Linked DNA regions of Euzebya sp.. The protein of the gene in region 1 interacts with the protein of each later gene in a pairwise test. Links are inferred from orthologs where the notes say so. Each region holds a gene or a part of one and is shown on either strand. Other genes may lie near its edges. The genes, in order: pcrA and lpdA.

What was found.
Region 2: the proteins of pcrA (region 1) and lpdA interact in binary tests that used the Escherichia coli proteins (3 or more experiments, as listed by UniProt). The link is inferred for Euzebya sp. from one-to-one orthologs.

Annotation. Positions count from the first base shown.
Region 1 is NZ_CAXQBR010000087.1:2,287-16,240, reverse strand. The notes cover bases 9,717-12,679. They hold pcrA (DNA helicase PcrA), read left to right. Parts: upstream 9,717-10,054; coding sequence 10,055-12,304; downstream 12,305-12,679. Other genes in these bases: ACEQ2X_RS19045 (hypothetical protein), read left to right, coding at 12,659-12,679; ACEQ2X_RS19055 (DUF6069 family protein), read right to left, coding at 9,717-9,904. Outside these bases: ACEQ2X_RS19115 (TetR/AcrR family transcriptional regulator), read right to left, coding at 1-56; ACEQ2X_RS19110 (hypothetical protein), read left to right, coding at 229-708; ACEQ2X_RS19105 (GuaB3 family IMP dehydrogenase-related protein), read left to right, coding at 781-1,884; ACEQ2X_RS19100 (hypothetical protein), read left to right, coding at 2,190-3,374; guaA (glutamine-hydrolyzing GMP synthase), read left to right, coding at 3,423-5,018; ACEQ2X_RS19090 (OsmC family peroxiredoxin), read right to left, coding at 5,049-5,471; ACEQ2X_RS19085 (hypothetical protein), read left to right, coding at 5,580-6,521; fahA (fumarylacetoacetase), read left to right, coding at 6,591-7,808; ACEQ2X_RS19075 (PadR family transcriptional regulator), read left to right, coding at 7,867-8,208; ACEQ2X_RS19070 (hypothetical protein), read left to right, coding at 8,205-8,537; ACEQ2X_RS19065 (AAA family ATPase), read left to right, coding at 8,530-8,853; ACEQ2X_RS19060 (hypothetical protein), read left to right, coding at 9,040-9,396; more of ACEQ2X_RS19055, read right to left, coding at 9,434-9,716; more of ACEQ2X_RS19045, read left to right, coding at 12,680-13,702; ACEQ2X_RS19040 (alpha/beta fold hydrolase), read right to left, coding at 13,796-13,954. UniProt on the Escherichia coli protein: A helicase with DNA-dependent ATPase activity. Unwinds DNA duplexes with 3'-5' polarity. Translocates on single-stranded DNA with 3'-5' polarity. Initiates unwinding more efficiently from a nicked substrate than double-stranded DNA.
Region 2 is NZ_CAXQBR010000078.1:8,121-21,975, reverse strand. The notes cover bases 7,430-10,293. They hold lpdA (dihydrolipoyl dehydrogenase), read right to left. Parts: upstream 9,633-10,293; coding sequence 8,226-9,632; downstream 7,430-8,225. Other genes in these bases: ACEQ2X_RS17225 (dihydrolipoamide acetyltransferase family protein), read right to left, coding at 9,644-10,293; ACEQ2X_RS17235 (histidine phosphatase family protein), read right to left, coding at 7,484-8,119; ACEQ2X_RS17240 (SDR family oxidoreductase), read left to right, coding at 7,430-7,464. In the rest of the region: ACEQ2X_RS17270 (sigma-70 family RNA polymerase sigma factor), read right to left, coding at 1-559; ACEQ2X_RS17265 (ANTAR domain-containing protein), read right to left, coding at 662-1,393; ACEQ2X_RS17260 (Vms1/Ankzf1 family peptidyl-tRNA hydrolase), read left to right, coding at 1,464-2,570; ACEQ2X_RS17255 (CapA family protein), read left to right, coding at 2,758-4,020; ACEQ2X_RS17250 (dihydrofolate reductase family protein), read right to left, coding at 4,084-4,767; ACEQ2X_RS17245 (hypothetical protein), read right to left, coding at 4,989-6,497; more of ACEQ2X_RS17240, read left to right, coding at 6,679-7,429; more of ACEQ2X_RS17225, read right to left, coding at 10,294-11,050; ACEQ2X_RS17220 (alpha-ketoacid dehydrogenase subunit beta), read right to left, coding at 11,053-12,024; pdhA (pyruvate dehydrogenase (acetyl-transferring) E1 component subunit alpha), read right to left, coding at 12,029-13,156; ACEQ2X_RS17210 (EAL domain-containing protein), read right to left, coding at 13,685-13,855. UniProt on the Escherichia coli protein: Lipoamide dehydrogenase is a component of the glycine cleavage system as well as of the alpha-ketoacid dehydrogenase complexes.

The DNA.
Region 1 (13,954 bases):
ACCTCGAGGGTCGCGTCCAGGATCTGGGTCCCCGTGTCACCCGCGGCGTCCGACATCCCCGCCGAGGCTAGACACCCCGCGCCACCTGGGCGTGACGCGGGGTCGCAGCGGCTTCTCGGGGAGTTGACGGGCCGTGCACCGCGACCTACTGTCCCACCCTGGCCACATCCACTTGGCCACGCGTGCCGCGCGCCCGCGACGGGGCAGATCTGCCGGAGACCACACGACATGACCACCACCGTTCGCCGCGGGGCCTTCCTGGGTCTCACGGTGCTGCTGCTGACCTTCACCACGCTCGCCGGTGTGTCGTTCGCCCAGGACGGCGAGGAGTGCTACCCGGTCCCCCCGGGCGGGTGTGAGACCGAGATCACCTGCGAGGACATCATCGCGGCGATCGAGGAGGGCACCTCCGCCGAGGACAGCCCCGGGCTCGACACCAACGGCGACGGCACCATCGACGCCGGCGACCTCCCGTCGGTCTGCACCTGCGACGAGATCGAGTCGGCCATCGACGACGGCCGGCTGCCCGAGACCGCGCTGCCCGAGGACTGCGTCGAGATCGAGACCCAGCAGGACCAGCCCAGCGAGGAGCCCGAGCCCGAGGTCCTCGCCGACACCGGCATCGCGGCCGGCCCGCTGGCGCTGCTCGCCCTCGTGGGCCTCGGCGGTGGCGCACTGGCCGTCGGCGCCGCCCGCCGCCGCGCCTGATCCCCGACCGGAACCGACCCGCCCCGGCCCTCGGCCGGGGCGTCGTCATGCCGGCGAGCAGGAGGAGTTGACATGACCGTCGTGGACATCGGCCACGGCAAGACCGGCCGGCGGGCCTACGACCTGGACGAGATCGCGATCGTCCCGTCGCGGCGGACCCGCGATCCCGAGGACGTCTCCACGGCGTGGCAGCTCGACGCCTACCGCTTCGAGCTGCCGCTGATGAGCGCCCCCTCCGACAGCGTGACCTCGCCGGCCACGGCGATCGAGGTGGCGCGGCTGGGCGGGCTCGGGGTCCTCGACCTCGAAGGTCTGTGGACCCGCTACGACGACCCCGAGCCGGTGCTCGCCGAGATCGCCGAGCTGGACCCGGCGGGGGCCACCGCGCGGCTGCAGGAGCTCTACGCCCACCCGGTCGACCCCGACCTGATCGGCGCGCGCATCGCCGAGATGCGCGAGGCCGGTGGCATCACCGCGGGGTCCCTGACCCCCCAGTCCGTCGAGCGGCTGCACGCCGTCGCCCTCGAGGCCGGGCTGGACGTCCTGGTGATCGGGGGGACGGTGGTGTCCGCCGAGCACGTCTCGAGCAGGACCGACCCCCTCAACCTCAAGGACTTCATCGCGCGCTACGACATCCCGGTCGTCGTCGGCGGGTGCGCCAGCTACGCCTCGGCGCTGCACCTGATGCGGACCGGCGCGGCCGGCGTGCTGGTGGGGACCGGCACCGAGGGCTCCCGCGGGGTGCTCGGCCTGGGCGTCGGGCAGGCCACCGCGATCGCGGATGCCGCCAGCGCGCGGTCCCGCCACCTGGAGGAGACCCGCCGGGACGTCCAGATCATCGCCGCGGGCGGCATGCGCACCGGCGGGGACGTCGCGAAGGCCATCGCGGTGGGGGCCGACGCGGTCATGTTGGACGAGCCGCTCGCGCGCGCCAGCGACGCGCCCGGCCGCGGTGCGCACTGGACGGTGTCCGCCGGCCACGCGACCCTCCCGCGCGGTCGCCGCGTCGACGTCGCGCCGGTCGGGACCCTCGAGGAGGTGCTGGTCGGCCCCGGCAGGGACGGGGAGGGCACCACGAACCTGTTCGGCGCGCTGGCCCGCACGATGGCGCTGTGCGGCTGCGAGGACGTCACCCAGCTCCAGCGCGCGGACGTCACGGTCGGGCCGCCGAGCTGATCGAGGCCGCCGGCCCGCGGTCAGGCGGGCCCGCGAGGCACCCGCGGGTCGATGGCGGGTGCGCGGGGGGTCGTGGTCGGCCTGCGAGGCGCCCGGGGGTCGATGGCGGGGCGTGTGGGTCGGTGGCTGGGCCCGTTTCGCGCCCGTGGGTCGATGGCGGGTGCGCTGGGTGCCCGTGGGGTGCCGTTTCGCGCCCGTGGGTCGATCGCGGGTGCGCGACGCGCCCTCGCCGGCGCGCGAGGCGCCCACGGGTCGCTGGCGGGCCACCACCGCCGCGACGGGGCGGCGGCGAGTACCCTTCGCCGGTGACCACGACGGCGGGGCCGGCGGCGGCCCTCGACCCGCGGACGAGGGCTGAGGTCGAGCGCTGGCTGACCCGTCGCGGCCTCCCGCACCTCATCGCCGGCTACTCCGCCCGGGAGGACGTGCTGACGCGGGTGGTGCCGTTCCTCGCTCTGGTCTTCACCTTCGAGGTGCTGCTCGCCCTCAACCTGGACTGGCCCCTCTGGGCGAACGTCGCGGCGGTCGTGGGCGGGGGCGTGCTGCTCCTCGGGGCATACGGGTTGCTGAACCGGCTGCAGGGCCGCGCGACCCTCGCGCTCCCGCGCCGGGTGGGCAACGGCGAGATCGCCACGTTCCTGATGCTCCCCGCCCTGCTGCCGGTCGTCTTCGGCGGTGACCTGGCCAGCGCCGCCGTGGCGATCCTCGGCAACGCCGTCACCCTCGCCGTCGTCTACTTCGTGGCCAGCTACGGCATCCTCCACATGCTGCGCTGGGCACTCGCGCAGACCGGGCGCCACCTCGCGGCCGTCGGCCGTCTGGCCGCCCGCGCGCTGCCGATGCTGCTCCTGTTCAGCACCTTCCTGTTCGTCAACGCCGAGCTGTGGCAGGTCGCCGGCGACTTCACGACCGCCACGTTCACCGCGACCATCGTGCTGTTCGTCGGGGCCGGCCTGATCTTCTTCCTGCTCCGCCTGCCGCGGCAGACCGCGGACATCGCGACCTTCGACACCTGGGCGCAGGTCGAGGGGCTGATCGCCCGCTCGCCGGCGGTCGCGCTCGGCGACGCGCCGTCACGGCCGCTCGCGGACGTCCCGCCCCTCAGCCGCCCCGACCGCCTGAACGTCGGCTTGCTGCTGGTCGTCGCGCAGGGCGTGCAGATCCTGCTGGTCAGCGCGCTGATCGGCGCGTTCTTCGTCGCCTTCGGGCTGATCGCGATCCGGGAGGGCACGATCCTGACCTGGACGACCGCGGAGGAGGTGACCGCGCTCGCCCGCCTGACCCTGTGGGACACGCCGGTCGTGCTGACGACCGAGCTGGTGCGCGTCGCCAGCTTCATCGCCGCCTTCACCGGCCTGCAGTTCACCGTCAGCGCGTCGACCGACGAGACCTGGCGCGCGGAGTTCATCGACGACGTCGTGGCGGACGTCCGCGAGGCGTTGGCCGTCCGGGCCCGCTGCCTGGCGGCGGCACCGCCGGACGCGGGCTGACGGGCGGAGGGCGCTCGCCGATCCGGCGGAGCCTGCGAGACTGGCCGCATGGCTGGCCAGGACTCCCTCGACCCGCGTGCCCCTCAGCACTCCATCGACCCGCGTGCTCCTCGGCACGACACCGTCCTCGTCCTCGACTTCGGCGCCCAGTACGCCCAGGTCATCGCGCGGCGGGTGCGCGACGCCCACGTCTACTCGGAGATCGTCCCCCACGACATCTCCGCCGCAGAGGTCGCCGAGCGCCAGCCGAGGGCCATCATCCTGTCCGGCGGGCCGAAGTCGGTCCACGTCGCGGGGGCGCCCCGCCCCGACCCGGGTCTGCTGGAGCTCGGCATCCCGGTCCTCGGGATCTGCTACGGCCACCAGGTCATGGCCACCCAGCTCGGTGGCACGGTCGCGAAGACCGACGCCCCGGAGTTCGGCCGCACCGAGCTGCAGGCGGACCCCTCCTCCACGCTCCTCGCCGACCAGCCGGGTGAGCAGATCGTGTGGATGTCCCACAACGACGCCGTGACCGTCGCCCCCGACGGGTTCGACGTGGTCGCCCGGACCGCCGACGGGCGCCAGATCGCCGCGATGGAGCACACCGGTGCGCGGCTGTTCAGCGTCCAGTACCACCCCGAGGTGTCCCACACCCCGCACGGCCAGGCGGTCATCAAGTCGTTCCTGCACGCCGCGGGCGCCCGACCCTCCTGGACCGCGTTCAACGTGATCGAGGAGTCAGTCGCCGCCGTCCGCGCCCAGGTCGGTGACGCCCGGGTGCTGTGCGGCCTGTCAGGCGGCGTCGACTCCGCGGTGGCCGCGGCGCTGGTCCACCGCGCGGTGTGCGACAACCTCACCTGCGTGTTCGTGGACCACGGGCTGCTCCGCCACGGCGAGGCCGAGCAGGTCCGCGAGGCGTTCGGCGACCACTTCGACACCCACCTGGTCGTGGTGGACGCGAAGGACCGGTTCATGTCCGCCCTGGCCGGCGTCACCGAGCCGGAGGAGAAGCGGAAGATCATCGGGCGGGAGTTCATCCGGGTCTTCGAGGAGGCCGCCCGCACCCACGCCGGCGACGCGAAGTTCCTGGTCCAGGGGACCCTGTACCCGGACCTGATCGAGTCCGGGCACGGCACCGCCGCGACGATCAAGAGCCACCACAACGTCGGGGGCCTGCCCGACGACATGACCTTCGACCTGGTCGAGCCGCTGCGCTGGCTGTTCAAGGACGAGGTTCGGATGGTGGGCGAGGAGCTGGGCCTGCCCGAGGAGATGGTCTGGCGCCAGCCGTTCCCCGGCCCCGGTCTCGGGGTCCGGATCATCGGCGAGATCACCGCCGAGCGGCTGGACCTGCTCCGCGCCGCGGACCGGATCGTGCTGGCCGAGCTGAAGCGCGCGGGGCTGGAGCGGGAGATCTGGCAGTCCTTCGCGGTCCTGCCGGCCATCCGCTCCGTGGGCGTGCAGGGCGACGAGCGCACCTACGGCCACCCGATCATCGTCCGTGCCGTCACGTCCGAGGACGCGATGACCGCGGACTTCGCCCGGATCCCCTACGACGTCCTCGAGCGGATCTCGACGCGGATCATCAACGGGGTCCCCGGGATCAACCGGGTGGCCTACGACATCACGTCGAAGCCGCCGGGGACCATCGAGTGGGAGTGAGGGTGCCCGGCGGCGCTGTGGCCGACCACGTCAGGCGAGCGTCGCCTCGAGCGTGATCGTGGGCACCGACGCGAGCGCGGCGGAGACCGGGCAGCCCTCCTTCGCCTCCTCGGCCTTCGCCTGGAAGGTGTCGGCGTCGATGCCAGGCACCTCACCGGTCGTCTTCAGGTCGATCCTGCTGATGCGCGGGGCGGCGCCGGACATGTCCATCGACACGCGGGCGGTCGTCTCGATCGAGGTGGGTGGGTGGCCGTCCTTGCTCAGCAGGGCCGAGAGGAACATGGAGAAGCAGCCGGCGTGCGCGGCGCCGATCAGCTCCTCGGGGTTCGAACCCTCGCCGTCGGCGAAGCGCGATGCCTTGGTGAACGGGGCCTCGAGACCCGTCCCCGTCGACATCTGCCCCGTGCCGTCGTCCAGGCTGCCCTCCCAGCGGGCGGTGGCGGTGGCGGCCATGTGCACATCCTCCTCCGGGGCCGGGCGGCCCCCTTCGCGGTCGTCGACCGAACCCTATCCCGCGCCGCCGCGTCCGATCGCGGCCGTCGATCGGGTACCGTGCCCTCGATGGCTGAGGAGATCCTCGACGCCCGCGACGCGGCCCTGACGGGTCTGTTCGACGACACGTCGACCCTGCCGCCGACCCGGCAGCCCCTCGATCGCGCGCTCGCCGCCCACGTGGACGTCCGCAGCGGCGACGCCGGCTGGCTGTGCGATCGGCTGGTCATCGCCTCGGCGGATGCGGACGCGCTGGCTGACGCGCTGCCCGGCGGCGTGGCGCTCCGCCTCGCCGTGGTGGTGTCCCGCGCCGGCGGCACCGCGTTCGGGGCGCCCCTGGTGCAGGACCTGATCCGCCTCGCCCCGCTGGCCGCGACCCCCGGCGTGGAGCTGACCGCCATCGAGGTCCCCGTGGTCGGCAAGCGGCCCGATGAGGAGGTCGCCGCGGTCGTGGAGGCGCTCGCCGCCGCCGCGATCCCCCAGGCCACCGCCGTCGAGGTCGACGTGCCGATCGGGGACCGCCCCGCTGGCGAGGTCCTCCGCACGCTCACCGCCATCGGCGCCGCGGCGGACGGCGGCCGGCGGATGATCGCCCGAGCCCGGGTGGGAGCGGCGGGGACGGTCCCCCCACCCGGCGACGTGGAGCTCGCCGGCTTCCTGAAGGCCTGCGCGGACCTGCGCGTGCCCGTCACCGCGGGCCCCGGGCTGGCCGGTCCGGTGCGCGCGGACGACCAGGACTCCGCCCACGGCTACCTGAACCTCGTGGCCGCGGCGGTGATGGCCCACAAGGGCAGCGCCCTCGCGCGGATCAAGGGGGTGCTGGCGGCCCCGGCTGCGCAGGTCCGCATGGGATCGGGCGCCCTGATCGTCGGCGACGAGGTGATCGAGAGCGACGCGACCGCCGAGTGCCGGCGCGACTTCCTCCTCGGCGTCGGCGTGCCCGACGTCGGCGCCGAGATCGCCGCGCTGCACCGCCTGGAGGTCCTGACCGCCGAGGGCGCGAAGGCATGAGGGCGTGGGGCATGAGGGCGTGGGGCGTGAGGGGTGGCGGCTGAGCCGGGCGTGACGGGATCGTCGTGGGTGCCGGGCACCCAAGGGTCCGGCTACGACCTCGACCACCTGCCCTACGGCGTGATCGCCCTCGACGGCGACCCGCGCCCCGTCGTGCGGATCGGGGCCCACGCCCTCGACCTCCGCGCCTGTCACCGTGCCGGGCTGCTCGACGATGCCGGGTGGGCCGAGGCGCCGACCCTCGACGGCCTGGTCGCCGCGGGGCAGGCGACCTGGGTCGCGGTGCGGCGACGGGTCACCGCGCTGCTGTCCGACGACGGTGGCACCCGACCGCCCGACGGGGCGCTGCTCCCCCTCGACGAGGTCCCCGCCCCCTCCCTGCCCGTCACGGTCGGTGACTACGTCGACTTCTACTCCTCGATCCACCACGCCACGAACGTCGGTCGGATCTTCCGGCCGGAGGGGGAGCCGCTGACGCCGAACTGGCGGCACATGCCGATCGGCTACCACGGGCGCTCCGGCACCGTCGTCGTCTCCGGCACGCCGATCCGCCGACCGGTGGGGCAACGGCGACCGTCCGCGCCCGGTGACGTGCCGCCCGTCGGACCGTCCACCACCCTCGACCTCGAGCTCGAGGTCGGGTTCATCACCGGCGGGCCGTCCACCGCGCTGGGGGAGCGGATCACGACGGCCGCAGCCCCCGACCGGATCTTCGGCGTCGCGCTGCTCAACGACTGGTCGGCGCGTGACCTGCAGTCCTGGGAGTACGTGCCGCTGGGCCCGTTCCTCGGCAAGTCCTTCGCGACCTCGCTCGCCGGCTGGATCACGCCGCTGGCGGCGCTCGAGGCCGCCCGCGTCCCCGCGCGCCCGCAGGACCCGCCGGTGGTGGACTACCTGCGGGTGGAGGGGGACTGGGCCCTCGACCTGACGCTCGAGGTCGCCTGGCAGCCCGCGGGGGCACGGGCGCCGGAGGTCGTGTCGCGCACGTCGTTCGCCGACATGTACTGGACGATGCCCCAGCAGCTGGCCCACGCCAGCGTGAACGGCGCGGTCGTCCGACCGGGTGACCTGTTCGGGTCCGGCACCGTGTCCGGACCGGAGCGGGGGACCGAGGGGTGCCTGCTCGAGGCGACGTGGGGCGGGACCGTGCCCCTGACCGTCGCCGGCGTGGAGCGGACCTACCTCGCCGACGGCGACACGATCACCCTCACCGGGCACTGCCGCGGGCTCGGGGGTGGGCGCCTCCAGCTCGGCGAGGTCATCGGGACGGTGCTGGCAGCGGGCTGAGCGGTGCCGGCGGACAGGGCTTGCCCCCCGCATGAGCAGCTACATAGGCTGTCTATGTATGAACGATCTCGATCTACAGCGGAACTGGTTGCGCGGGGTGCTCGAGCCGTGCCTCCTGGCCCTCCTCGCACGGGGGGAGGCGTACGGCTACGAGCTGGCCGGGCGCCTCGAGGAGGCCGGCGTGGGCACCGTGCCGGGCGGGTCGCTGTACCCCGCCCTCCTGCGACTCGAGTCGCGGGGCCTGCTGACGTCGGAGTGGCGGGCCGGCGAGGGCGGTCCCGGCCGGAAGTACTACGTGCTGACCGCGGAGGGCGGCGCGGTCCTGGCCGAGCACGCAGCGCGGTGGTCCGCCTTCGCCGACGCGGTCGGCACCGTGCTGGCGGAGGGGGTGCGGCGATGACGGACGCGTCGTGGCTGGCCGCGCTCGACCACGGGCTGCAGGCCCGGGGCGTCACGGCCGCGCACCGCGCGGCCGTGGTGGTCGAGACCGAGGGGTTCCTCGCCCACGTGGACGAGCCGGCGCTCGCCCACTTCGGCCCACCCGCGAGCTACGCCGCGTCGTCGGTCGATGCGCTCGGCGGCGGTCGTCGTCGAGCCGTCCCGGACGGGGTGCCGGTGATCCGGGCGTCGGGCGTCGGCAAGCGCTTCGGGTCGGTGCCGGTCCTGACCGACGTCGCGGTCGAGGTCCGGACGGGTCGGCTACGTCCCCCAGCACGGCGGGATCGGTGAGTGGCTGACCCCCGAGGAGCACTTCGCGCTGTTCGGGGCGGTCGGTCGCGGGGCGGCCCGTGGCGCGGGACTCGCTGGGCAGCTGTCCGGCGGGACGCGCCAGAAGCTGAGCGTCGTCGTCGCCCTGCTCGGCCAGCCCGACGTCCTGCTGCTGGACGAGCCGTACCAGGGCATGGACACCGACGGGATGCGCCGCTTCTCGGAGCTGCTGTGGGCCCAGGGGGAGCAAGGTCGGGCGGCGATCGTGTCCTCGCACTCCCCGGACGTCCTCGAGCGGGCCACGAGCGTGGTCGAGCTGGCGGCGGTGCACGCGTGAGCCCGCACGCAGACAGGATGGCGCTCGCAGGGGAGATGGCGCTGCGAGGCGTCGTGCGACGCCGCCTGCACCGTCCGCGACCTCGAGCCGCGCCTGCAGCTGGCGGGGTGGCGGGGCAGCACCCTGGTCGCCGGCCGGATCGCCGGGCTGCTGGTGCTCGGCGTCGGCCTCTGCGCGGCGCTCTGGGTGATCGTCGCACTGGACCGGCCCGTGCGCAGCCTCGGCCTGGTGGGCCTCGACTTCGGGGTGACCGCCGCGGTGGCCGTGGCGGTCGGGACCTTCGTCGGCACCGCCTTCCCGCGGGAGATGGAGGGGACCATCATCCTGTTCCTGCTCGCCGGTCTGCAGGCGGTCACCAACCCGTTCGGGCTGGTCGCGAAGGTCCTGCCGTTCTGGTCGTCCCGCGAGCTCGGGACGGTGGCCGTGGACGGGGCGGACGAGGCCTCGCTGCTGGCGGGCCTCCTCCACGCCCTGGGGGTCGTCGAGGTCTGCGCCGTCGGCACCGCCCTCGCGAGCGGACGCCTGCGCGCACGACCGGGCTGACCCTCCCCGGCGCCCGCGCGGGGGACGGACGCGGCAGCTAGGTGTCGCGGTGCAGCGGCTCGGCCGGCGTCCCGTTCGCCAGGCTGGGGATCAGCACCAGCGCGACGGCGAGGTGCAGGCCGACCAGCCCGAGCTTCGCCCCCGCGTCGATGTCGAGCAGGGCGACGGGGATCAGCGACAGCACCGCGACGCCCACCGCGATCGTCGTCCACAGCCGACGGCCGCGCGGTCCGCCGAGGAACGCCTCGAGCGCCCGCACGAGCGCCCACCCCGCCAGGGCGAGCACCAGCGCCACCCCGAACGTCGTCAGCAGGGACAGCTCGGTGAGGGTCGAGGACCCCGGCGTCTCGGGGACCTGGAGGTCCAGGCCGACCGGGCCGGCCAGCACCAGGTGCACGACCACGGCGACCGCAGGCGCCAGCACCACGCCGGCCAGGCGGTACCCGATCGCTGCGGGGGCGGGCGGGACGAGGTCTTCCTGGGTCTGTACGGGGCTGGCGCCGGCCATCGAGGGTCGCTTTCGTCGGCTGCGGGATCGGGGAGCGGCGTCAGAAGGGTAACCGCTGGACGGCGGCGGTCCGAACGGCCCCGCACGTGGATCGGGTGTGTGGATCGAGCGCCGGCGGTGTCGGACCCTCCGCCTACACTCCGGTCGGTCGTGAGCATCACCACACTGCCCCTGGACAGCCTGAACCCCCAGCAGCGCGACGCGGTGCTGCACGACGGCGGGCCCCTGCTCGTCGTGGCCGGCGCGGGCTCGGGGAAGACCCGCGTGCTGACCCACCGGATCGCCCGGTTGATCGCCGAGGGCGTGCACCCCTACGAGATCCTCGCCATCACGTTCACGAACAAGGCGGCGGGGGAGATGAAGGATCGCGTCGGCCGGCTGGTCGGCGACGACCTCGTCGGAATCGAGCGGGACGACCAAGGCCGTCCGCAGCGGCGGCGCTGGGGTGGCATGTGGGTGCAGACGTTCCACTCGGCCTGTGCCCGGATCCTGCGCAGCGAGGCGCCGCTCCTCGGCTACGCCAAGCACTTCAGCATCTACGACACCGCCGACTCGGGCCGCGTGATCGCCGACGTCGTCAAGGGGCTCGGGCTCGACACGAAGAAGGTGCCGGTCCGCGCCGCGCACCACGAGATCAGCCGCGCCAAGAACGAGCTGGTCGACTTCGAGACCTACGCCTCCCGGGCCGGCACGTGGTGGGAGTCCCAGGTGGCCGACGTCTACCGCGGCTACGTCGAGCGGCTCCACGCCGCCAGCGCGATGGACTTCGACGACCTGCTGACCAAGACCGTCGAGATCTTCCAGCTGTTCGACGACGTCCTCGAGCGCTACCGGCGCCAGTTCGCCCACGTGCTGGTCGACGAGTGGCAGGACACCAACCGGGCGCAGTACGAGCTCGTCCGCCTGCTCGCCGACGAGCACCGCAACGTCTGCGTCGTCGGCGACTCCGACCAGTCGATCTACGCGTTCCGCGGGGCGGACATCCGCAACCTGCTCGACTTCGAGCAGGACTTCCCCGACGCCACGCGGATCGTGCTCGACCGCAACTACCGGTCCACCCAGACGATCCTCGACGCGGCCAACGGGGTGATCGCCCACAACACCCAGCGGATGGCGAAGGAGCTGTGGACCGAGGCCGGCGCCGGCGAGCAGGTCGTCCGCTACACCGCCGAGAGCGAGCACGACGAGGCGGCGTTCGTCGTCGAGGAGATCCGGCGGCTCGGCGCCGACCACGGCGTGACCGCCGGCGACTGCGCCATCTTCTACCGGACGAACGCGCAGTCCCGGGTGCTCGAGGAGGTCCTCATCCGCCTCCAGATGCCCTACCAGGTCATCGGGTCGACCCGGTTCTACGAGCGCAAGGAGATCAAGGACGCCCTGGCCTACCTCGTCGCGCTGGTCAACCCCGACGACGACGTGGCGGTCGGGCGGATCCTGAACGTGCCCCGGCGGGGGATCGGGCAGAAGAGCGCCACCGAGCTGGCCGCCCACGCCGGGCGGAACGGGACCAGCCTCATGGAGGCGTGCCGGCAGGTTGGCGCCATCAACGGCCTGGGACCGCGCGCGGTCGCGGCGGTGGAGGGGTTCGTGTCGCTCATCGACCGGCTGCGGACCGGGTGGATCTCCGAGGAGCTGACTCCGCGGGAGGTCCTCGAACGCGTCCTCGACGTCTCCGGCTACCGCGCCGAGCTCGAGGCCGACCGGTCGCCGGAGGCCGAGGGCCGGCTCGAGAACCTGGCCGAGCTCGAGGGCGTGGCGGACGACCTGCAGGCGCTGCAGCCCGACGCGACCCTCCCGGAGTTCCTCGAGCGGGTCAGCCTGACCAACGAGCAGGACGAGCTCGCCTCGACGGGCGAGCCGGTCACGCTGATGACCCTCCACAACGCCAAGGGCCTCGAGTACCCGGTGGTGTTCCTGGTCGGGCTCGAGGAGGGGATCTTCCCGCACGCCCGGACGCTCAGCGAGCCGGACGAGATCGAGGAGGAGCGGCGCCTCTGCTACGTCGGCATGACCCGGGCCGAACGCCGGCTGTACGTGACGTCGGCCTGGTCCCGGACGCTGTACGGCGGGTCCCAGTCCAACCCGCCCAGCCGGTTCCTCGCTGAGATCCCCGCCGAGCTGGTCGACGACCGGTCGTCCGACCGCGGCGGGCCGTCACGTCGGGCCCTGTCCTTCGCCGGCGTCCGCTCCCAGCACCACCGCTCGCGCTGGGCGGCGGAGGAGGAGGACGACGACGGCCCCGAGTTCACCCCCGGCGACCGGGTGGTCCACACCCGGTTCGGCGCGGGACAGATCGTCGAGCTGCACGGCTCCCCCGGGGAGGAGGAGGCCGTCATCGACTTCGACGACCTCGGCACCAAGCGCCTCGTCCTGGCCTACGCCCCGCTCATCCGCGGCTGATCCGCGGCCGGCCCTCCGCGTCAGCGGGTCGCGGGCGCGGTCCGCGGTCTCGTCGCCGACGCCCGCGCGCCTCGCACGTCCTCCGCAGCCGGTGCGTCCCGCGCGTCCCCCAGACCAGGATGTGCACGTCGGCCATCTGAGTAGCTGATCTGCACATCGTGCGGGTCGGACGGGTCCGGTCACCTGCCCGCTGACGCAAGATGTGCACCTCGGCCATCTGGGTGGCTGATCTGCACATCCTGAGCCGGTGGAGTGGTCGGCTGGCGGTCCCTGGCCTGCGGACCTCCGCCCGCGTCCGGGAGTTGTCCACACCCCCCGTTCGCGGGGCAGCCGCGGACGTGTCACCGTCGCCGGATGGGCTCCTCCCCCTCACCGCAGGCGGTCGTGGCCGCCATCGCGTCCCGCCAGGCCGGACACGTCGCGGTCTGGCAGTGCCGGCTCGTCGGGCTGTCCGGCTCGTGGGTGTCGCTGCAGGTCGAGCTGCGGGGCTGGATCCGGGTCCACCGCGGGGTGTACCGGGTGGGGGGCGTGCCGGAGTCGCCGCTCGGTCGGATCTGGGCGGCCGTGCTGGCGGTCTCGGACCTGAGCGGACCCGACCGCGTGGCCGCGACCCTCGCCGAGGGCACCGCGGTGATCCCCGCCGCGGTCCGGGCGGCCGCCGCGAGTGCGCTCGTGACCGGGCTGTCGGCGGCGTGGCTCCGCGGGTGCGACGTCGCGCCCCCGCGGGTGACGCAGCTGCTGGTCGACCCCGGGACCCAGTCCCGCCGGGAGATCCGACTGGTCCGCAGCCTGGTCCCCACCGCCCAGGTCGAGGTGGTCCACAGGCTCCGGCTGGCGCCGCCGGTCCGCATGCTCTGGGACGTCGCGTGGGTCCTGCGGAAGCGGTCGCGGGCCGCGGAACTGGTCGGCGACCTGGCTGTCGACCTCGACCGCAGGCGACGGCTGGCTGTCGACGAGCTGGTGGGCGCGGTCGACGAGCCCGTCCTGTTCGAGCTCCCGCCACGGGTCCCTGGGCAGCTCCGCCGGGCGGCGGAGCTGCTGCGGCCCGGGTTCTCCCACTCGCGGACCGAGGCACTCGTCCGCGAGATGGCCGTGGAGATCGGCGGGGAGCTCGGGCTCGAGGTCGCGATGCGGCCCACGCCGATCCGCTCGGGCGGGCGGATCATCGCCGAGGCCGACATCGCCGTCCCGGAGATCCGGTGGGACATCGAGGTCGACGGCCCGCACCACCGGGCGCCCTCGATGCGCCGTCGCGACGGTCGGCGCGACCTCGCGCTCGGGGTGATCGACTGGGCCACCAGCCGCTACGACACCGATCTGGTCGACGAGGACCGGGCGGGCTTCGCGGGCCTCCTGCGCACCGACTTCCACGCGATGGTCGACCGCGCGGCTGCCTGACCGCCCCGGACCCCTCACGATGTGCACCTCGGCCACGTGGGTGGCGCGGCTGCACATCCGCGCCGGACCGGGCACGCGCGGACCGGTCCGCGGTCAGCCCTCCGCGGTCAGGGGCGGGACGGCGCGGAGGGTCGCGCGGGCGCCGTCGGTCCCGGTGGCCGGGTACACGACCTCCTCGGTGGGGCCGAGGTCCTCGTGCGGCGCGGGTCGGTGCAGCGAGCGGTCCGAGAGGTGGGTGACGATGGCGCGCAT
Region 2 (13,855 bases), on another replicon or contig:
GCTGCTCGTCGGGGATCAGGTCGCCGAGCTCGGCGCCGTCCTCGCCGACGGGGACGTCGAGGGAGTCCGAGGTGTAGGCGCCGGCGGCCTCGAGGCCCTCGTGGACCTCCTCGATGGTCATGCCGCTGAAGTCGGCGAGCTCGGGGAGGGTCGGGGACCGGCCGTGGTCGGACTCGAAGTGGCGCTTGAAGGTGGTGACCCGCAGCGAGCGGTTCTTCGCCGCGCGGGTGACGTGGACGTCCCACATGCGGTCGCGGAAGTACCGCTTGAGCGAGCCGTCCATCGTGCGGGTGGCGTAGGTGGTGAACGAGGCACCGCCGTCGGGGCGCCAGCGCTCCATCGCGCGGAACGCCGCCATGCGGGCGGTCTGGTAGAGGTCGTCGAACTCGGTCGTGCGGCGCAGCACGCGGCGGACCCGCGAGAGGATGAGCGGCTCGATCTGGACGAGGACCGCCTCGGCGTCGCGGTCGTCGCCCTCGTCCTGGTAGCGGAGCACCAACTCGTGGAGCTCGTCCTTCGTGAGGCGTTGCTGGGCTGCGTCGTGCAGAAGTGCTGACACAAGGACCTCCCTGTGCGATCAGACGTATGTGGTCTCTTCGCGCGGGGGTCGGGCGCGTGTGGTCAGGATTGACCAGACGCCGCTACGTCAAACGTGCCCTGCTCAGCCGGGGATGATGTCCGACGGGACGAGGGTCCCCGACATGACGTCCTGGGCGACGTCCAGCACGCGCCGCCGGTTGGCCCTCGCGAAGCGGCGGAGCGCGCCGAAGGCCTCCCGGTCGTCGAGGTCGAAGGTGTGCATCAGCACGCCCTTCGCCTGGTCGACGGCGCCGTTCTCTGCGATCGCCTGCCGCAGCCCCTCGATCTGGCTGGTCAGCCTCCCCTGCGCGCGCGCGCTGAACAGGTAGGCGGTCGCGACGTCGGCGAACAGCTGGCCCAGCTCGATCCCGTCCTCGGGGAGGGGACCGGGCTTCTCGCGGTAGAGGTTCAGCGCCCCGACCCGTCGGCCCCCGAGCAGCATCGGGAAGCTGTGGACGGCCCGCAGGCCGCCGTTGATGGCCACGTCGGCGAAGTCGGGGAACGGGGTCTCGTCGGCGAGGTCGTCGATCGCGACGTGCTCGCCGGCGACGTAGGCGCTGACGCAGGGGCCCTGGCCGGTCTGGATCTGGTACTCCTCGATCAGGCGCACCATGTCGTCCGACGCCGAGACGAACCGCAGCTCGCCGGCGTCGTCCTCGAGCATGATGCCGGCCCCGTCGACCTCGAGGAGCTCGGGGACCTGCGCAACGAGGCGGTCGAGCGCGGCTTCGGCGGTGTAGTCGGTCACGACCGTCGTGGCGAAGCGGACCAGCAGCTGCAGCAGCTCGCGGTCGCGGTTCTCCCGGGGATCCATGACCCCGGGAATCTATCTCGCCGCCCGTCCACCCGCGTCAGACCCCGCGGACGGTGGGTAGGGGGGTCCCATGACCGACGCGACCACCCTGACGACCGACCCGATCCTCCAGCGCTACCTGGCCACCGCCGACGCGACCGCCTACGTGCCCACCACCAGCGCCGTGCAGGACGCGGCCCAGCGGTTCGAGACCGCGCTCTCCAACGTGCGGCGCGCCGTGGCGGAGGTCGCGGGCGACGACGCCGCCGACCGCATGGTCGCCGCGCTCGAAGCCCACGGCCACGCGGAGGGCCGCACCCTCGTCGGCGTGGTCGGCGGGGATGCCGAGGACGGCGACCGCGTCTGGCACCTGGCCGACGAGATCGGTGAGGACGTGGTCGGCGGGCCCCTCCCCTCCCTCGGTCGGCTGCTCGCCGCCCAGCAGGCATGGGTGCCCCACGTCCTGGTCGTGCTCGACCGGATCGGCGCCGACATCGACGTCGTGCAGGCCCAGGGCGTCACCCAGCACGGCACGATCCAGGGCACCAAGAGCCATGTGACCAAGTCGAACCCCGGCGGGTGGTCGCAGCGCCGCTTCCAGCAGCGCGCCGACGAGCACCGGGACGACAACATCGAGTCGGTCACCGAGGCGCTGACCGATATCGTGCGGGCGACCGGGATCGAGCTCGTGATGGTCACCGGCGGGCCGCCCGACGCCCTGTCGCGGCTGGTGGACCAGCTGCCGCAGGAGATCGCCGACCACATCGTCGACCTCGAGGCCGGCGGCCGCGCCGAGGACGGGTCCGAGGACGCGGTGCACACCGCCGTCGACGCCGCGGTGCGCCGCGAGGCCGCCCGCCGGCGCGCCGACGCCCAGCGGGACGTGCTGGCCGCCGTCGAGCGGGGGAACGGCGTGACCGGCCGCGAGCAGGTCCTCGAGATGCTGTTCGAGGGACGCGTCGACACCCTCCTGGTCCACCACGACAGCGCTGACGGCATCACCGCCCACTTCGGGGACCGCCCCGAGCAGGTGGCGGCGGACTCCGGCACCCTCCACGCCCTCGACCTGCCCGCGACGCGCGCGCCGCTGGTCGACGTGGCGCTCCGCGGCGCGGCGGCGACCGGCGCGACGGTCGTCGCGCTGGTCGACGCGGTGGCTGAGGTGACCGACGGGTTGGCGGCCAGCCTCCGCGGCTAGCTGCCACGCCCTCGTCGCCCGAACCCCGCGGCGAGGTGAGGTCCCGCCCGGCACCGGTCCTCCGGCGCCGGGCGGGGCTCTCGTCGGGGGGACCTCGCCGCGGGTCGGGACCCCTCGGGTCGATCGCCCTGCGCGGGGCAGGCCGATGGGCCCCGGGATGACGACGGACACCTCGTACGCTCGAGAGGTGGACCGCCAGCGGGACGTCGTCGCGACGACCGCCCTCGGCACGGCAGTGGCCGTGCTGGTGGCCGCGCTCGCCGTGGGCGCGTCCGCGGCGCCGCACGCCGTCGCCGTGGAGACCGCCCGTCCCGCGCTGGGGATCGCCGGCCACGTCACCGAGATGGCCGCGCCGGCGCCCACGCCGTGGACGGGTCCGTCGGTCGTCCGGCAGCGGACCACGCCCGACCGCTACACCCGCCCGCCCACGCAGCCGTACCGCACGTTCACCGTGGCGGCCACCGGTGACCTGCTGATCCACACTCCCGTGCGCACGCGGGCGGCGCTGCCGGGCGGCGGGTTCGACTTCGCGCCCCAGCTCGCCGCGGCGGCGGCTGACATCGCCGCCGCCGACCTGGCCGTCTGCCACCTCGAGGTGCCCCTCGACCCGGATGGCCCCTACAGCTCGTACCCGCGCTTCAACGCCCCCGCGGAGCTGGCCGCCGGGATCGCCACGACCGGGTGGGACGCCTGCTCGACGGCGTCGAACCACTCCGCCGACCAGGGGTTCGACGGGGTCGTCCAGACCCTCGCGGCCCTCGACGCGGCGGCGGTCGCCCACGAGGGCATGTACCGCAGCGAGGATGAGTGGCGCGGCCTCCGGCTCCTCGACGTCGACGGCATCGCGGTCGGGCTGATCTCGGCGACCTACGGCCTGAACGGGCTGCCCGCGCCGGGAGGCCACGAGTGGTCGGTCCTCCGCATCGACCCGACGGTGATCCTCGATCGGGCCCGGTCCCTGCGAGCCGCCGGCGCGGAGGTCGTGATCGCGAGCCTCCACTGGGGTGCGGAGTACGTCCACACCCCGACGACGTCCCAGCGCGAGGTGGCCGCCGCAGTCCTCGGCGACGGCGCGGTGGACGCGATCATCGGCCACCACGCCCACGTCGTCCAGCCGGTCGAGTGGATCGCCGGCCGCCCGGTGGTCTACGGCCTGGGCAACTTCCTGTCCGGGCAGCGCCCGACCGAGCGGCGCGACGGCGCGGTCGTGACCCTCGAGTTCAGCGACTCCCGGACCGGCTGGCGCGTGGTCGCCGTGCACGCGCAGCCGACGTGGGTCGACGACCGCTACCACGTGGTGCTGGCCGACCCCGACGCCGCCGGCGTGCTGGCCGCGTCGGCCCAGCGGACGCTCGGGTACCTCGGCGTGCCGCTGTCGCCGCCGCCCGGACCGCCGGACGTCCACGAGCCCCCTCCCCCGCCGCCGCGGCCCCACTACGAGCGGGGATGAGGCGACCCCACCCCTCCACCGGGGTAGGGGGTGGCGGGGGGGGGTGTCCGCTGGGTGCGCCGCCTACCGGTTGCCGCGACGGCTCGCGCGCGCGGCCTGGATGGCCCGCGGCGGGGTGCGCCGGGGCGGACCGCCGGCGCGCTCGCGTGGGGTCGGGGGGCGCCCGTGCCGTCCGCGGCCGGCGCCGCGGCGGTCGCGGCGTGGCGGTCGGACGGCTGTCGGTGACCGGTGGTAGGTCAGCACCTGGATGCCCAGGTCGCCGGCCGTCTCGGTCGACGCGTGGTGCCACCGCGTGGCCGCGGTGTGCGGTGCGAACAGCGGGATGCCGTCGCCCATCACGAACGGGTTGAGCTTGACCACGAGCTCGTCGACCAGGTCGGCGGCGAGCAGCTGGGCGGCCAGGTCACCTCCGCCGCACAGCCAGATGTCCCCGCCGTCCTGGGCCTTCATGGCCCGCACGGCCGCGACGGGGTCGTCGCTGGTGACGGTGACGGCGGGATCGGGCGACCGGGTCAGCGTCCGGGAGAACACGACCTGCTCGGCCATCTGGGGGTACGGGCTGGTGACGCCGAGCGCCAGCCCGATGTCGTAGGTCCGGCGGCCCATGACGACCGCGTCGAAGCGGTCCAGGTAGCCGGTGTGGAAGGCCAGGAGGTCGTCATCGACGACGAACGCGTCGTAGCGGTCCTGGGGGTCGGCGATGAAGCCGTCGAGGCTCGTGGCCACGTAGTAGACGAGTGCACGCATGGGGGTCCTCCGTTCTCGAGCGCGCAACCGCACGAGGGGGCCGGGAGCCTGCGACGCCGCGCGCACGACCGGGCGGCCGTGGAGCCTGACGACGACCGCACCCGATCCTCGCGCACGCCGACCACAGGGAGGGTCGGCGGGGGGATGTGCGGGTGCGTCCTACAGCATTGCGTCGCGGAGGCTACTCCTGCGCGGGGGCCACGTCCAGCCCTCCCGCGGGATCAGGCGACGATCGGGAGCGGCCACCAGACGACGGTCGCGTCGAACGCGAGCGCGCCCGCCGCCACGGCGAGGGCCACGGCGGGCAGGGCGATCGCGCGACGCCGCCCGGTCTCGCGCACCCGGTCGTACACCGGTCCGCCGACGGCCGTGCCGCCGAGGGCCGCCACCGCGAAGGCGAACGCCCGGACCAGGCCGGGGACCTCCGGGAGCTGCTGGATCCATGTGAGGGTGAAGCCCGGCCCGTAGTCGAACAGCAGCTCGGCGAGGGCCATGCACAGCCCGAGGACGAGCAGCAGGTCGAGGAGGATGAACGCCCCGAAGGCGATCCCGCCGGTCGCGAACGGCACCAGGCGGCTGAGGGCGATGGCGACGGTCTGGTGCGGCCCGTGGCTCGAGCGGCGCAGGGCGACCTGGACCGCGCGAGCCAGCACCATCGACGCGAGGACGGCGAGGAACACGAGGAACGGCGCCACGCTGGCGACCACCCCGGTGAACAGCCCGACCGCCAGCGCGAACGTCGGCCGGCCGGCACCGAGGTCGGTGTGCCGGAGGGCGGGACGCGGGGGTGGACCCTCAGGAGGGCGGGGCGGCGTCTCCGGGTCGTCCCCCTCCTCGGCGGCAGCGGGTGGGGAGGGGACGGTCGGCGCAGGGCCGACCTCCGGCGCCGCGGACCCGGTGTCACGGGGTCCCGGGTGGGCGGGCTCGGTGCGCGGGGTCCGGGCCTCGCGGAGGGCGCTCGCGAGGTCCCGGCTGGCGACCGCGGTGGTCTCCGGGGCCTGCGGCGAGGGGCGGGCGACCTGCGGGGCGGGCGGCAGCTCCCGCTCGGCCTGCCGGAGGGCGTGGAACCACGCCGTCGCAGGCGGCGCGGGCGCGCCGGGCGAGGACGCGGTGGCCAGCAGCGCGGTCACCTCGCCGGTCGGCCACGGCTGGCCGTCGAGGAGTCGGACCATCAGGTTGGCGAGGCGGCGCTCGTCGTCCGTCCGCTGCCCGGCGGCGGCGTCGGGGACCAGCTCGTCGACGCGGACCACCACCACCCGGCCGCGGTCGTCGACGCGGAACTGCGAGCGGTCGATCCGGGCGTGTCCGGCGTGGTGGAGGGCGGCCACCGCCGTCGCCACGTTCCGGGCGACCCGGAGGAGGTGGCGGCGGGTCGCGAGGGGCGCGATCTCCGCGCGGCGGGCGGGGTCGACGAACTCCGCGAGCGGGAACGTCCGGCCCGACGTGTGACGGCGGGACGTGTAGCCGACCACCCGCCCGTCGAGGTCGTGGAGGAGGTCGACCGGCCAGCTGATGTGGACCCCGCGGCCGGCGTCGGGCGGGGGGCTCGCGAGGAGGGCGCGGAGCCGCAGGTCGTGGGCCTCGCCGCCGTCGAGGCGGATGGCGGCCGCCATCCCGGGGCTCTCGGGGATCCGCGCGACGGTCCGGTCGTCCTCGCGCACGACGACGTCCAGCGTCACCCACCGCTCGTCGGAGGTGCGCTGCAGGGCCGTGGGGAAGACGTCGCCCATAGGCCACCACGGTGCCCCACATCAGCCACATCGTCAACATGAGCCACATCAGCCCCACGTGCACCGGCCCGGTCCACGCGCTGTGTCGGCACGCACGCCACCACGACCGGCGTACCGACACAGTGGAGGGGGTGACCAGCGCGACACCGGGTCTCACCCCGACCGCCGGTACGCTGCCGCGATGGAGCTGCAGGGCAGGACGTCGTTGGTGACCGGTGGCGGTCGAGGGATCGGGGCGGCCCTGTGCCGCCGGTTCGCGGCGGAGGGTGCGAGGGTGGTCGTCGCCGACCTCGACGCGGGGACCGCCGGCGCGGTGGCCGACGAGATCGGCGGGACCGCCGTGGCCTGCGACGTCGGCGCGGGGGCGGAGGCGAACGCGGCGATGCTGGCCGAGGCCGAGGCCGCCGTCGGGCCGATCGACCTGCTGGTGCTGAACGCCGGGGTCGGCACCGACGGCGGGGTGGAGGCGCCGGACGCCGACTGGGACGTCGCCTGGCGCGTCAACGTGATGGCCCACGTGTGGGCGGTGCGGGCCTGGCTGCCGGGCGCCCTCGAGCGCGGCGGCGGCTACCTGCTGCAGACGGCCAGCGCCGCGGGGCTGCTGACCAACATCGGGGCGGCGCCCTACTCGGTCTCGAAGCACGCCGTCGTGGCGCTGGCGGAGTGGCTCGCGATCACCCACGGCGACGACGGGCTGGGGGTCTCGTGCCTGTGCCCGATGTTCGTCGAGACCCCGATGGTGGCCGAGCTCCGGACCCGGCCGGGCGGGAAGGGTCTGACCGCCCTCGGCGTCATCCAGCCCGAGGACGTCGCCGAGGCCGTGGTGCGCGGGCTGGCCGAGGAGCGGTTCCTGATCCTCCCCCACCCCGACGTCGCCCGGATGGAGCAGAACCGGACCGGCGACCGGGACCGCTGGCTCGAGGGGATGCGCGGGCTGCAACGCCACGTCCTCGGCGCGGAGGGCTGACCCGGGACGGACGGCGCGGCTACCAGTCGTCCGGGGCGATCACACCCCCGACGGCCAGCGCGCCTCCCTCCCCCGCGGTCAGGACCACAGCGCCGCCCTCCTCGACCAGCTCGCCGGTGAGCGCCTCGATGTTCTGGGTGTGGGTGACCATGACCGCGATGTCGTCCCCGCCGAGGTGGACCTCGATGAGCCGGGTCGCCTCCGCGACCAGCCAGTCGGCCGTGCGCCGGTCGGGAGCGGCGGTGAGCGACAGCAGGAGGTCGGTGGCCTCGACCTCCCCCAGCCCCAGGGCGACCGCGGTGTCGACGGTCCGGCAGAACGGGCTCGCCAGGACCGCGTCGACCGCGACGTCGCGCGCACCGATGGCCTCGCCGATCGCCCGGGCCTGCGCGACCCCGGCCGCGGAGAGGTTGCGCTGCTGCGCGCAGCTGCCGCGGGCGGTCGGGTCGGCGTCGGTCTGGGAGGTGTCGGTCGCGGTGTGCCGCATGAGCACGACCGACCCGGAGGGCAGGGCCACGCCGTCATGCCCCGCCGGCCCGCCCGCGTCGAGCAGCACCGCCAGGCCCAGCACCGCCACGCACACGACGACCGCGCCGGCGAGGGCAACCCAGAGCCGCGGTCGGCTCGGGTCGCGGTCGCGGTCGCGGTCCACCATCACCTCCGGGCAGCGGGTTCGTCGCGGCCAGGTCTAGCCGATCACACCGACCTGGTGCAGTCGGCGGGGCAGATCACGTGGTCCAGCTCCGCCGCGGCATGCGTGGTCAGTGCGTGTGGAAGGGGAGGCCCGCGGCGGCGAGGTGGGCCTCGCCGATGGCCTCGGCGACGGTCGGGTGCGGGTGCACGAGCGCGGCGACCTCCGCGGGCAGGGCCTCCCACGCCGTGATGAGCTGGGCCTCGGCGATCAGGTCGGTCGCGTGCGGGCCGACGACGTGGACGCCGAGCACCGCCCCCTCCGGGCCGCCGGCGACGACCTTCACGAACCCGTCCGAGCCGTGGATGATCCCCTTCGCGTTCCCGCGCATGCTCGTGGTGGTGGCGGTGACGGCGTCGCCGTGGCGCTCGCGGGCCTGGGCTTCGGTCAGGCCGACGCTCGCCACCTCGGGCGTGCAGTAGGTGACCCGCGGGACGAGGGTGTGGTCGACCGGGGTGACGCGCTCGCCCGCGATCTGGTCGGCGACGGCGAACCCCTCGGCGAAGGCGGCATGGGCGAGGGCGAGGGACGGCGGTGCGAGCACGTCCCCGACCGCCCAGACGCCGTCGACCGCGGTCCGGCCGGACGGGTCGGCGACGACGTACCCGCGCTCGTCGAGGACCCCGAGGTCGTCCAGGCCGATCCCCTCGGTGCGGGGGCGTCGGCCGACCGCGACCAGGACGGTGTCGACGACGTGGGCGTCGCCATCGGACAGGCTCACGGTGGCGGCCGTGCCGGTGGGACCGTCGATGGCGGTCACGTCGGTCGCGGTGGTCCCGGCCACCGTGGTGATGCCCCGCTTGCGGAACGCCCGGGCGAGGGCAGTCGAGACGTCGACGTCCTCGAGCGGGGCGATCCGGTCGAGCGCCTCGACGACGGTCACCTCCGACGCGCCGAGGGAGCGGAACAGGCTGGCGAACTCGAGCCCCACCGCGCCGCTGCCGATCACCAGCGCCCGCTCGGGTATGCGGGTGAGGTGGGTCGCGGTGTCGGAGGTGATCACGACATCGCCGTCGACCTCGACCCCGGGGAGGGACCGGACCGCAGAGCCGACGGCGATCACGACGTGGTCGGCGGTGAGGGCCCGCTCTCCGTCGTCGCCGGTGACCGTGACGGTGTGCCCGTCGGGACCGACCGTGCCCCAGCCGGTGAGGTGGGTGATCCCGCGGGCCCTCACGAGCCCCTCGAGGCCTGAGGTGAGCTGGTCCTGCACGCCTTGGCGGAACGCGGCCATCCGCTCAACGTCGATGCCGCCGACCGTGAGGTCGAGGCCGAACCGCTCGGCGTCGCGCGCCTCGTCGAGGATGCCGCCGACGTGGAGCATGGCCTTCGAGGGGATGCACCCCCAGTGCAGGCAGGTGCCGCCGACGCGGTCGGCCTCCACCATCGCGACGGACAGGCCGCGCACGGCGGCGCGCAGGGCGGAGGCGTACCCGCCGGGTCCGCCGCCGAGGACGATGACGTCGTGGTCAGCCATCGGTCCGGGCCCTACAGCGACGCCAGCAGGCGGGTCGGGTCCTCGGTCACGTCGGCGAGGAACCGGATGAACCCGGCCGCCTCGCCGCCGTCGATGATGCGGTGGTCGAAGGCGATCGAGTAGGTGATGACCTTCCGGACCTGCACGACGCCGTCGACGACCCACGGCTTGTCGTGGATGCGACCCACGCCGAGGATCGCGGCCTCGGGGTGGTTGATGACCATGTCGCCGCCGTCGACGCCGAAGGCCCCGTAGTTCGAGATCGTGAACGTCCCGCCGCGCATCTGGTCCGGCGCGAGCTTGCCGGCGCGGGCGGTGGCGGCCAGGTCGTTGAGGCTCGTGGCCAGCGCGAGGATGTCCATCCGGTCGGCGCCCTCGACGACGGGGACGACCAGCCCGCGGTCGGTCTGGGCGGCGACGCCGAGGTTGACGTGGCGGTGCAGCACCATCTCCTGCGCCTCGACGTCGAGCGACGCGTTGAGGGTGGGGAAGCGCCGCAGCCCGGCGACGACCATCCGCATGATGATCGCGAGGGCCGAGACCTTGACGTCGTCCTGGCCGTCGTTGAGCGATTCGCGCAGCTCCCACAGCGGTGTGGCGTCCGCCTCCACCCACGTGACCGCCTCGGGGATCTCCCGCCGCGAGCGGGTCATCTGCGCGGTGACGGCCTTGCGGAGCTGGGTGAGGGGCACGCGCTCGGCCTCGAGCGCGCCCGCCGGCGCGGAGGGGATCGTGACGGGCTCGGCGGGCTCCGGCGCCGGGGCGGGTTCGGGTGCGGGGACCGCCGGCCCGCCCGCGGATGCCGCCTCGACGTCGGCCCGGGTGATGATCCCGTCCGGGCCGGTCCCCTCGACGGTGGTCAGGTCGACCCCGAGGTCCTTCGCCATCTTCCGCACCGGCGGCTTGGCCGGCGGGGTCGTGGCGCGCTCGACCCGCGTCGACGAGCCTCCCGGCGCTGCCCCTGCATCGGCGGAGTCGCCGCGGGCGGTCACCCGGCGGCGGCGCGAGCCCTTGCCGCCGGACGTGCCGTAGCCGACCAGGACGTTGCCGGAGTCCTCGTCGTCGTCGGCCCCGTCCTCCTCCACCACCGGGATGTCGTCGGCCACCGGGGTGGTCGGGGTCGGCTCCTCCGGCGGGCCGGCGGAGGGGTCGGCCACCTCGATGGTGATCAGCGGGGCGCCGACCTCCACCTCCTCCCCCTCCCCCGCGTGCAGGGCGGTGACCGTCCCGGCGTAGGGGGAGGGCACCTCGACGACGGCCTTGGCGGTCTCGACCTCGGCGACGTACTGGTCGACGGCGACGGTGTCGCCGACCGCGACGAGCCAGGAGACGATCTCGCCCTCCGTCAGCCCCTCGCCCAGGTCGGGGAGCAGGAAGTCCCTCGAGCGGGACGTCTCGGAATTCGACACGGTCGGCATGCCTAGTACTCCAGCGTGGTGGCGACGGCGTCCAGGATCCGGTCGACGTCGGGGAGGAAGTACTCCTCGAGCATCGCCGCCGGGTAGGGGATGTCGAAGCCGCCGACCCGCTGGACCGGCGCCTCGAGGTAGTAGAAGGCGTGCTGCTGGATGCGGGCGGCCACCTCGGCCCCGAACCCGAGCTTCACCGCGGCCTCGTGGACCACGACCAACCGGCCGGTCTTCTCGACCGAGCGGACGATCGTCTCGTGGTCGAAGGGGGTGAGGGAGCGGATGTCGACGACCTCGAGGTCCCACCCCTCGGCCTCGGCGGCCTGGGCGGTCTCCATGCAGGTCTTCACCATCGGGCCGTAGGCGGCGAGGGTCGCGGTCGTCCCCTCCTTGCGGACGACGGCCCGGCCGATCGGCTCGGTCGCGGTCGGCAGGGTCGCGTCCTCCTTCAGCCAGTAGCGGCGCTTGGGCTCGAAGAAGATGACCGGGTCGTCGGAGAAGATCGACTCGAGCAGCAGGGAGTACCCGTCGCTCGGCGTGCCCGGCGTGACGACCTTCAGCCCGGCCGTGTGGGCGAAGTAGGCCTCGGGGGACTCAGAGTGGTGCTCGACCGCCCCGATCCCTCCCCCGTAGGGGATCCGGATCGTGATCGGGAGGGTGACCGTGCCGCGCGACCGGTTCCGCATTTTCGCGACGTGGCTGACGATCTGCTCGAACGCCGGGTAGGTGAAGCCGTCGAACTGCATCTCGACCACCGGCCGGTAGCCGTACATGGCCATGCCGACGGCGGTGCCGACGATGCCGGACTCGGCGAGGGGGGTGTCGAAGCAGCGGTCGGCGCCGAAGCGCTCCTGCAGCTTGTCGGTGATCCGGAAGACGCCGCCGAGGGTGCCGACGTCCTCGCCGAACAGGACGACCCGGTCGTCCTTCTCGAACGCGTCGTGGAGGGCGGTGTTCAGGGCCTGGGCCATGGTGATCGCCATCTGCCTACGCCTCCTCTCCGGTGGTGCCCGCCGCGTCCAGCTCGCGCCTGAGCATCACCTTCTGGTCCTCGTGGTCGGGGATCGGGTCGACGTAGACGTGGTCGAACAGCTCGAGGGGGTCGCCGTGCGGCGCGTCGTAGATCTCCTCGCGGATCTTGCCGGCCAGCTCCTCGACGTCGGCGTCGATCGCCGCCTTCAGGTCGGCGTCCATCAGCCCGCGCTCGGTGATGAACCGCTCGTAGCGGGCGATCGGGTCGCGCCGCTGCCACTCCGCCATCTCCTCCGGCGTGCGGTAGCGCGTCGGGTCGTCGGCGGTGGTGTGCGCCTCCATCCGGTAGGTGACGGCCTCGATGAGGGAGGGGCCCTCGCCGCGGCGGGCCCGCTCGACCGCCTGCTTGGTCACCGCGTAGGTCGCGAGGACGTCGTTGCCGTCGCAGCGGTAGCCCGGCATGCCGTAGCCGACCGCCTTGTGCGCGATCGTCGGGGCCTTGGTCTGCTGGCTGAGGGGGACGCTGATCGCGTACTGGTTGTTCTGGACGAAGAAGACGCACGGGGCGTCGTAGACCGCGGCGAAGTTCATCGCCTCGTGCGGGTCGCCCTCGGAGGTCGCGCCGTCCCCGAAGTACGCCATCACCACCAGGTCCGTGCCGTCGAACTTCGCACCCATCGCGAACCCCGCGGCGTGGAGGGCCTGGGTGCCGATCGGGATGCTGAGCAGCCCGAAGTTGAACTCGTACGGGTCGTAGTCGCTCAGCCAGGTGCCGCGGAAGAGGTGGAGGATCTTGCCCGGGTCGACGCCGCGGACGATCGCGGTGCCCATCTCGCGGTAGGAGGGGAACACCCAGTCGCGCTCCTGCAGGGCGTAGGCCCCGCCGACCTGGGCTGCCTCCTGGCCGAGCAGGGACGCGTAGACGCCGAGCTGGCCCTGGCGCTGCAGGTTGATCGCCTGCTTGTCGATCCGCCGGCTGACGACCATGTACCGGTAGAGGTCCCGCAGGTCGTCGTCGGTCAGGTCGTCGATCGGGTAGCCCTCCACGTCGTGGAGGTGGCCGTCGTCGTCCAGGATCTGGATCGGCTCCTGCGGCGGCAGCAGGTCGGTCGGGTCGGGCCTCTGCCCTGAGGGGTCGCTCACTTCGGGGGCCTCCTCGCTCGGCTCGGGATCGCCGGGACGAGCATCGCACTGGCGCGGCGGCCGCGGGGTGGGGATGGCGCACCGGACACGGCCGGGTCGGGGCTCAACCTAGGGTGCAGGTCGACGCGGGGACAAGGCCTCTGACGACAAGACGTCCGGTCTGGGTGGTGCTGACAGCAGATGGCGGACGATGTGCGCGCGGCGTCCGGCTGACGGCGACGATCTGACGGGCGGGACGGCCACGTCCGCGGCCAGGCTGGTGCGACGGGCTGCCTGTCGTCGAGCAGTCCGTCCCCCGACTGCACGTCGTCTGGCTGGGTCGGCCGCGCGATTGCACGCTCTCCGGGACCGTCCTGGACGACGTGCAGTCGGCCATCGCCGTGCACTGGACGACGTGCAGTCGGCCACCGCCGACCACACGACACCGTGCAGCTGACCGCGGCCGCCCACCCGACACCGTGCAGTCGGCCACCGCCGGCCGCCCGACGACGTGCAGTCACCCACCACCGGCGACCCGACGGCGAGCGCCTACCCCAACTTCGCGGCGTACATCGCCCGATCGGCGGCGATCAGGGCGGCCTCGAGGCCGGCGCCCCCCTCGGTCCAGGCCGTCCCCACGGTGCAGGACACGCCGGCGTCGACCGCCTCGACCCGGTCCCGCACCCGCCTGCGCAGCTGCTCGACCACCACGGGGTCCTC